DNA from 3 places in the Lactiplantibacillus sp. 30.2.29 genome. Region 3 is predicted to be linked to each of the others. Evidence: predicted binding sites of a transcription regulator. Region 3 holds the regulator's gene; each other region holds the start of a gene.
What was found. Region 3 encodes LexA, which represses DNA repair genes until DNA is damaged. Its sites were predicted from a motif close to CNAACANNTGTTNG; they were not measured.
Positions count from the first base shown of each region.

Region 1: a site for LexA is predicted at 1,858-1,871, ahead of ruvA (Holliday junction branch migration protein RuvA). Genes of this name have one in related genera too.
Region 2: a site for LexA is predicted at 1,650-1,663, ahead of KGF65_RS12460 (replication-associated recombination protein A). Genes of this name have one in related genera too.

Region 1 is NZ_JAGYGU010000013.1:67,021-70,220, forward strand. It holds gene KGF65_RS08825 (DUF1015 family protein) at 211-726, opposite strand; gene ruvA (Holliday junction branch migration protein RuvA) at 1,891-2,502, shown strand; gene ruvB (Holliday junction branch migration DNA helicase RuvB) at 2,519-3,200, shown strand, end outside.
Region 2 is NZ_JAGYGU010000023.1:30,496-33,695, reverse strand. It holds gene gndA (NADP-dependent phosphogluconate dehydrogenase) at 87-1,523, shown strand; gene KGF65_RS12460 (replication-associated recombination protein A) at 1,707-3,056, shown strand.
Region 3 is NZ_JAGYGU010000022.1:48,486-51,685, reverse strand. It holds gene KGF65_RS12315 (1-acyl-sn-glycerol-3-phosphate acyltransferase) at 5-634, shown strand; gene KGF65_RS12310 (YneF family protein) at 691-927, opposite strand; gene KGF65_RS12305 (DUF896 domain-containing protein) at 1,025-1,282, opposite strand; gene lexA (transcriptional repressor LexA) at 1,414-2,046, shown strand; gene KGF65_RS12295 (hypothetical protein) at 2,322-2,954, shown strand; gene KGF65_RS12290 (hydroxymethylglutaryl-CoA synthase) at 3,003-3,200, opposite strand, start outside.

The DNA.
Region 1 (3,200 bases), on a different contig from region 3:
ACACATGTTTTGAACAGTGTGTTGGGTAGCCACCCACTCTTTTATTTTTGGGGGATTTATTGATTGAATGATGGATTGCGACGAGAATTCATAAAAACGGCCTGCGCTGGAATTCAGCAAGATTCCAGCGCAGGCCGTTCAGGTGGCCCAGTCAAAGATACTTAGGCCAGTTGTATTTGGATAAATGAAGCGAATCGTGGCTAAGATAACTTAAGCGGTTGCCATCGCAATTAGCTGCTCAGGGATTGTGGGTGCCTCTGGGAATTTCTGCCATTCCGTGGTCGCCACCAACATGACGAGCGGCGTGCTCACTGTGGTCAACCAGGTCTTTTGTGGTGTGACTGGGGCCATTGCAGCGGTAATGTCAGCGTTCACTTCGGACTCGGTAATCTGCCACAACCGGTGCGTCACGTTTTGGGGGTCGGTGACTTCAACAACTGGTGCGAAATGACCGACCCAGTCATCAATGAGCATCTCGATAACTGGTTGTTGCTGGTACAGGACGGTATTGATGGTACCGGGCACCATTGTTGTCACTGTTTGGTCAACTGGCCAGCTTGCGATTAACCGCCACTGGTGAATACCATTGTGCGTCAATTCATACCAGTAATAGCTTTCACCAGGTTGAACGTGCTGATCATCAGCGTTCCAGTCAGTGGTAGCGGTTTGAATTTTAGTTAGACCGGATGCGGTCGGCAATAGCGCCGTAAATGGCTTGATTTGCATATCGATAATTCCTCCTAAGGTTCTGAGCATAGCACGATGACCGAATGCCGGCAAGCATTTATGCATGGTGTAAGGGTGCGAAAATAGATTGTGTGAGTTGAGCTGTCGTGAATTATGATTAAAACATGCCAGTTGGTTGGCCTACTGTTCGTCAGCCGATGCGCGCCTTATTCCGACTTCCGGGGCCGGCTGACAATTGCTGGAACGTAAGCCGACGTCGATTTGAACTCACGCAGAAAACCACTGCGCAATTTCAAATACGAGTCTTATTCTAAGCCGGAAGAAGCCCACTTCCGACTAAGAATAATTTGGCTACTGAGCATTGTCAGCCGGCCCCTCCAGTCGGGAACCCGCTCGAATGGCGGATGAACGGCCACCTATCTGGGTACAATTGATTACAGCATATTAGGAGACAGGTCCTTCGAGCAAGCTTTTAGTCGATATTGATGATGCTTTACGTCGTCAGAGTAATGAAAAGATTGTCTGAAAACCATTGCTTTCGTTTATAATTCGAGACTTTGCTATCTAAAACGACTAGAGAAGATTCTTACAAGTTCAATCAAGCTACTGGTCAGATGACTTAAAGTATGGGTAAAAAGTATAGCAATTATTAGAACCAGTCTGACAGTTGAATATCAAAATGAACGTGTACTAAGGAACCAACAACTAATCCAACAAAAAGTTGAGTCCGCACATGTCTGCCTTTCGAATACCATCCCCGGCTGGAAGGCGCTTCTGACAATGCTCAGCGATGAAATTCCACTTAGCAAGCGTTTTTTGCTTGGTTAGTGGAAGACCAGCATTTAAGACGTGGGTTGTCGGCTTAAATCTGTGTCCATCGCGTTCCAGCGTTGTCAGAAATGTCTGGAAGCCGGAATAGGACGCAGCTACAACTGAAAGTTTACGCTAATTCGCACTGTTTCCAGCGGGCCTCTGCTGGTAGCCCTTGAACTTAAAAACTGGCATGCTTTAATCATAATTCATGACAAATAATTATTAGCACAAAGCGTCAGGACACTAACGATTAGATTGCTAGTAAAATACAGAAATGAGGAACTGCCAGTGGGTTGAGCCACATCAACCCAACTAATACTACACGTTAGAACGTGTAATGTGGTACAATTTAGCAAGCAAACATACGTTTTATTTAAAGGAGTTTTCCCTGTGTATGAATATTTTCTCGGTCAAGTGACCGATGTGACCCCCGGGTATGTGGTAATTGAAGTTAGCGGCATCGGTTACAAGGTGTTGACGGCTAATCCTTACCGTTACCAAGTGGGGCAAACTGACGTTAAAATGTATATCCATCAAGCCGTGAGTGATAATGGCATGAGCCTGTTTGGCTTCTTTGACGCGGACGAAAAAGCCTTATTCGAGAAGCTACTCGGTGTTTCCGGAATTGGCCCAAAGTCGGCCTTGGCGATTTTAGCCAATAATGACCATGCTGGCCTGATTCAAGCCATCAATCAAGAGAACGTGACTTATTTAACGAGTTTCCCAGGGGTCGGCAAGAAGACCGCCCAACAAATTGTTTTAGATTTAAAAGGTAAATTAAATGACTTGAACGTTGATGTGACGGGTCAAACTGCGTTAGATGTTGAAGCGCCGGCAGTTGACGGCGCGCTGGCGGATGCCTTGGCTGCACTGGAAGCACTCGGCTACTCCAAAGCGGACGTCAAAAAAGTGACGAAGAAGTTAGAAACCTTCAGCCAAACTCACGCATCCGATACGAATGCCTTGTTGAGTGAAGGGTTACGATTGTTGATGAAGAAGTAGATAGGAGGGGTAACGAATGGACGATGACAAGTTATTATCTGGTGATAAGGCCAATGACGAAGAAGCGTCGTTAGAAAAATCGCTACGTCCGCAAACGTTAGCCCAGTATATTGGTCAGGACCGCGTCAAACATGAGTTGAGCGTATATATTGAGGCTGCTCGTAAGCGTGAAGAATCATTAGACCACGTCCTACTATATGGCCCGCCCGGTCTTGGAAAGACAACGTTAGCGATGGTGATTGCTAATGAAATGCAGGTCAATATTCGGACGACCAGCGGCCCAGCTATTGAAAAACCAGGTGATTTAGTCGCACTCTTGAACGAATTACAACCTGGTGATATCTTATTTATTGATGAGATTCATCGATTGCCTAAAATCGTGGAAGAAATGCTGTACTCTGCGATGGAAGACTTTTTTGTCGACATCGTTGTCGGTCAAGGGCCCACCGCACATCCGGTCCACTTTCCGTTACCACCATTCACGTTGATTGGTGCAACGACTCGTGCTGGAATGTTGTCCGCGCCGTTACGGGATCGGTTTGGAATCGTTGAACATATGGCCTATTACGAAGTTGCTGATCTGACGGACATTGTGAAGCGAACAGCTGACATTTTTCAAACGAGTATCAAGCCTTCTGGTGCGCACGAAATTGCGCGGCGCTCACGTGGAACGCCACGGATTGCCAACCGGTTGTTCA
Region 2 (3,200 bases), on a different contig from region 3:
TTTTGAAATTTGCGGTCATTTACTTTATAAAGAACACTTTTTCTGGTACGATAGTTGCGTATTAAAAATTGGGAGGCAATAAACTAATGAGTAATGAAAAACCACAAATTGGTGTCATTGGGATGGCCGTCATGGGTAAAAACCTGGCGTTGAACATCGAAAGCCGCGGCTACAAAGTTGCGATTTTTAACCGGACGGGTTCTAAGACTGAAAAGGTCGTTAAGGACCACGCTGACAAGCAACTCGTTCCAAGTTACAAGATTGAAGACTTTGTCGCTTCACTTGAAACACCACGTCGAATCATCATGATGGTCAAAGCTGGTAAGCCAACTGATGCTGTGATTGATGAATTATTACCATTACTAGATAAGGGCGATGTCTTAATTGATGGTGGGAACACCAACTTTAACGACACGATGGCTCGTAACGCTCGTTTGGACAAATCAGGAATCAACTTCATCGGCATGGGTGTTTCCGGTGGTGAATTAGGCGCCTTACAAGGCCCATCATTGATGCCTGGTGGCCAAAAGGAAGCTTATGACTTAGTTGCCCCAATCTTGGAAAAGATCTCTGCTAAGGCCCCTCAAGACGGCGCACCTTGCGTCACTTACATCGGCCCGAATGGTGCTGGTCACTACGTCAAGATGGTCCACAACGGTATCGAATACGGGGACGAAGAATTAATCGACGAATCTTACAACATTATGCGTAACGTTGCTGGGTTATCGGTTGACGAAATGTCCGATATCTTTACTGATTGGAACAAGGGCGAATTAAGCAGCTACTTGATCGAAATCACCGCTGATATCTTGTCACGTAAAGATGATTTAGGCGAAGACAAGACTAAGCCAATCGTTGACATGATCTTAGACCGTGGGAACAACAAGGGGACTGGTAAGTGGAGTTCCGAAGATGCGTTGAACATCCAAGTCCCACAATCAGTAATTACTGAAGCCGTTTATGCACGTTACATCTCAATGATGAAGAACGAACGGGTTGCTGCTTCTAAGAAGTTAGCTGGCCCAACTGCTGACGTTAAATTACCAGCCAAGGAAGAATTGGTTGAAAAGATTCGTCAAGCGCTCTACTTCAGTAAAATCATGAGTTATGCGCAAGGCTTCGAACAATTACGGTTTGCTTCTGAACACTATAACTGGGATCTGAAGTTCGGTGAACTTGCTCAAATCTGGCGTGCCGGCTGCATTATCCGTGCCCAATTCTTACAAAACATCACCGATGCATTTGATAAGAAGCCAGATTTAAATAACTTGTTGATGGACGACTACTTTGCTGAAATCGCAGCTAAGTATCAACAATCAACTCGTGAAGTATTGAGTCTTGCCATCCAAGCTGGTGTACCAGTACCTTCATTCAGTGCGGCATTGTCATACTATGACTCATACCGTGCAGAAGTTTTACCTGCTAACTTGTTACAAGCACAACGGGATTACTTCGGTGCCCACACCTACGAACGGACTGACCGTGAAGGCTTGTTCCATTACAGTTGGTACGAAGAACAATAAAGTTTAGCTAATTGAAATGAACTGTGACTGACAATTTTGATTGTTGGTCGCAGTTTTTTGTTTTGTCGTGAGATGAATTTTATCAAAACGAGTGCAAGTTTGATTAAACGAGGGTTTTAGTGGCTAAGAACATACGTTTGCGTTAAAATAGAACTAAGTATTCTCGTGAAAGTAGGGATTGCCATGCGGCAAGAATCATTATTTAATCCCGACAAGGCCAGCGCGAGTCCATTGGCCTATCGGGTTCGGCCAGTGAACTTGGATGGCTTCAAAGGCCAAGACCATTTATTAGGCCCAGGTAAACTATTGCGGCAGCTGATTGCTGAAGACCAGTTACCGTCGCTGATTTTCTGGGGACCACCCGGGGTCGGTAAGACGACCTTGGCTGAAATCATTGCCCAGCAGACACAGTCGCATTTTATTACGTTTAGCGCGGTCACTAGTGGCATCAAGGCGATTCGTGAAATTATGGATGAGGCCGAAGCCAACCGCGATTTTGGTGAAAAGACGATCGTATTCATTGATGAAATTCATCGGTTCAATAAAGCCCAACAAGACGCTTTTCTACCGTATGTTGAACGGGGAAGTATCACCCTAATTGGGGCGACAACTGAAAATCCATCGTTTGAGATCAACGCGGCGTTACTCTCACGGTGTAAAGTGTTAGTCTTAAAAGCCTTAACGACGGACGCATTGGTGGCAGTCTTGCAGGGCGCACTGGACAATCCGAATGGGTTTCCAGATTTAACCATCCATCTGCAACCTGATACGCTCCAGTTAATTGCGGAATTCGCGAACGGGGATGCCCGCATGGCACTCAACACGTTAGAAATGGCCGTGCTCAATGGTGACCGTGATGGACAAAACGTGACGATCACCACGGCTGGATTATCACAGCTGATCAATACCAAGTCATTGCGCTACGACAAGCATGATGAGGAACACTATAATATCATTTCTGCCTTGCATAAATCGATGCGGAATAGTGACGTGGATGCTGCCATTTACTGGCTGATGCGGATGCTCGCAGGTGGTGAGGATCCATTATACATTGCGCGCCGGCTGATTCGATTTGCCAGTGAAGATATTGGCCTGGCGGACCGGCAAGCCTTGCCGCTGACGGTCGCGGTCTTTCAAGCCTGCCAGATGATTGGGATGCCAGAGTGTGACGTCAACCTGACCGAAGCAGTCACTTATTTGGCGCTCGCGCCAAAATCCAATGCGCTGTATGCAGCGAAATCAGCCGCACAAGCTGACATCAAGGCGACGGGGAATTTGCCAGTGCCATTACAGATTCGTAATGCGCCCACAAAATTAATGAAAGATTTAGGTTATGGTTCCGATTATCAATATGCACATGATACGGCCGATAAATTAACGACCATGACGACGATGCCAGCCGAGTTGAGTACGCATCATTATTACGAGCCAACCAGCCAAGGACAAGAGAAAGCCTGGCAACAACGGCTGGCTGCAATTCGTCAGTGGCACCAGCAACACCAGTCGAATGACCAGCCAGATGACGAGACATAAAAATTGCAATTTAATGAGAATTCGCTAAAATTAGATTTGAGTGAGGACTAGAGACTGGTTGGGGTGTAGGAAATTCAGCGTTTTCATGTTAAAATAACATGTTGTACTAGCTTAACGCAGGTTAGTGGTGATGAATCACTGATT
Region 3 (3,200 bases):
CGTCATGTTTTATTCATTCATGCGCGGGCTCGTCCGGCTCATCATCACGGCAATCAACGGTCGCCCTCGCTATCAAGGACGCGAAAACCTTCCCGAAGGCGCTTATATCTTGGTTGGACCGCACCGTACTTGGTTCGATCCGCTGTACTACGCCCTCGCCGGCAGTCCAATGAAATTCAGTTTTATGGCTAAGGAAGAATTATTTAAAAATCCAGTCTTGCGGTTCATCCTGGTTCATGCCAATGCGTTTCCAGTCAACCGGAAACACCCCGGGCCGTCCGCCATCAAGACGCCCGTCAAATTTTTGCGAAGCGGCAAATTATCACTGATTATGTACCCTTCAGGAACGCGCCACTCGCAAGAATTAAAAGGCGGTGCGACCGTGATTGCCAAGATGGCGGGTGTGCCACTCGTTCCAACCGTTTATCAAGGCCCATTGACCTTCAAGCAACTGTTTAGTCGCCAACAAGTCACCGTACGCTTCGGCGAACCAATTTACGTTGACCGTAAGCTCAAACTCGATGATGCCGGTCAAAAACAAATTGAAACACAAATGTTAACGGCGTTTGATGACTTGGATCGGCAAATTGATCCATCCTTCAAATACGTTGATCCTGCTAGTACCAAGAAATAGGTCTAGCCATCAAAAAAGTGTCGGTTGCAACTTGCGACCGGCACTTTTTTGAATGCTTACTTTTTATCGTTTTTAGAAGCAGCCTTCATCGAGTTCAACATCTGATGAAGCTTCTTTTCGGATGGGCGCTGACCCATTTGCATCATCATGCTCCGAAGCATTTCTTCGCTAATCGGCGGGTTTTGCTTCAAGTAGTTTTGCATATAGTGTCGCGCACCAAAGAAACCACCGGTTAAACCGACCAATACACCGATCACGACGATTAAAATCCAAATTCCAGTAGACACAGTCATTCCCCTCCCTTATTACAGTCTTCATTAAACTAGTCTACACAAATTAATAATAAAAGAAAAGGAAAATTTGTCAGTTGGCAAATTTTCCTGAAATCGGTTAATCATCCCGGAGACCGCGATCACGTTGAACCTGGCGGACCTTTTCTGGGGTAACTTCCTTACCGTCCTTATCATAGACCTGAAGCATTTCGACTTGTTGCCGAAACCCAGCCCGGAATTCTTTTAAATATTTTTCGCGTAACTCTTGTCGTTCCGCTTCTTCTAACTCGGTGAGCCCTTCAGCTTTCGCCTTATGAGCCAACTCATTGATCCGAGCGATTAATTCTTTTGAAATCAAAGCAGCAGCTCCCTTCATCAAAGCAATATACACGAAAATGGACACTAAATCAATTAATTGTGTTTGTCAACCGAACATTTGTTTGAAAGCTGGCAAACGCTATGCTACAATTGGTTTAACCATTAATGACAAAAAAATGAGGTGCCAAGATGAGTAAAACATCGGAAAGCAAACAAATGGCCGTTCTCCGTTTTATTTATGAACGCGTCAATGAAAAAGGATATCCGCCAACCGTACGTGAAATTGGCGAAGCCGTTGACTTATCTTCGACTTCCACCGTTCACGGACATATTTCACGGCTTGAAAAGAAAGGGTTAATTCAAAAGGACCCGACTAAGCCGCGAGCAATCGAAGTCACGCCCGCTGGTTTTGAAGCCCTCGGAGTCGAAACAACGCCCCACCAGATTCCAGTGCTTGGAACCGTTACTGCCGGCCAGCCAATTCTCGCAGTCCAAGAAGCAACCGACTATTTTCCAATTCCAAAGGAACTCGAATCATTCGGCGGCGATCTGTTTATGCTGACGATTCGCGGTGAAAGTATGATCAACATTGGCATCATGAACGGTGACCAAGTCATCGTTCGCCGTCAAAGCTCGGCTGACAACGGGGACATCATCATTGCGATGACCGACGAGAACGAAGCCACTTGCAAGCGATTCTTCAAAGAAGCGAACCATTACCGCCTACAACCAGAAAATGATACGATGGCGCCAATTATTTTAAATAACGTCTCCGTATTAGGTAAAGTTGTGGGACTCTACCGCGATATGCTCTATCAATAAACACTAATTTAAGGTGGCCTTGTGCCACCTTTTTTATTTTTCAGTCAAACAATCACCACTTCGGAGACGTTTAATTGTAGGTCGTGCCAATTAATCTGGGCGATACGGCTGATTCCACTTTCCGGCCCCGCTACAAACCAGTACAAGTCATGGGTCATGTGATGATTTTGGCATTGCACTGGCTGCCAAAGATAAAATATTTGAATTCCACCGGAACTGGCCGATAGTTCAATGGTATAATGATTATACTATTTCAAACATTGGGAGTTGGTTACATGTTGTTCCTAGCCATTATGGGCTTGATTGTTTTTCTATTAGCATTATTTTCCGTGATTTACGCACGTCAAACCGGTGGTGGTTGGAAGTTTCTGACAGTCGTAACGGTTCTGAGCGCGGTGGTCACCATCTATGCGGTGATCAAATTGCCATACTGGCCTTATAACCAGTCACACGCCGCAACCACCAGCCAAACTGCTTCGAGTTCGACAAGCAGTTCAAGCACGAGTAAGTCTAAAACGACGAGTTTAAGTTCCTCACAAGTTGTTTTCAACGAAGGTAGCGCCAAGCGTGAGGCTGCCACGACTAAGTTGAATGAAGAAAACATTCTCAAACAGTTGCAGGAAAATTATAAGTCAATTGGTACCGTCGCCTTCACGAAAGCCACTAAGACATATACGATTACTCCAACTGGTAAAAAATACGTCAAATCGTTAAAAACGATCAAATCGTATCCTGATGAAAACCAGAAGGCCATCACGACAATCACTTCCAATTTCAAGTCCCTATCCAAGTCGCTTAAAAAGAATTTAGCTGCTGGCTATACGATTCAACTTTTGCAGCCAGATACGACGGATAAGACCTTGTTGAGTGTCAAAGATGGTGTCATTATCGCTAATAATTTCAAATAACAAAAAGCACTTGTCCTAGCCATCTTGCTAGTAACAAGTGCTTTTTTGTTAGGCCTCACGATCCAAGTACTGGCGTTGCTCATCCTTCTGACCAGTCAAGACGAATCGATGAGGATCATCGGCCACATCGATGGTCTGGTCATCCGCGCGCCAAGCTAACTGTCCCTTGAACAGCTTTTCGTACTCGGACACGCTGACCCGTTGTCGGCGTGCTAACCGTTGTGGTAACCCAACATCCAAGCCGGC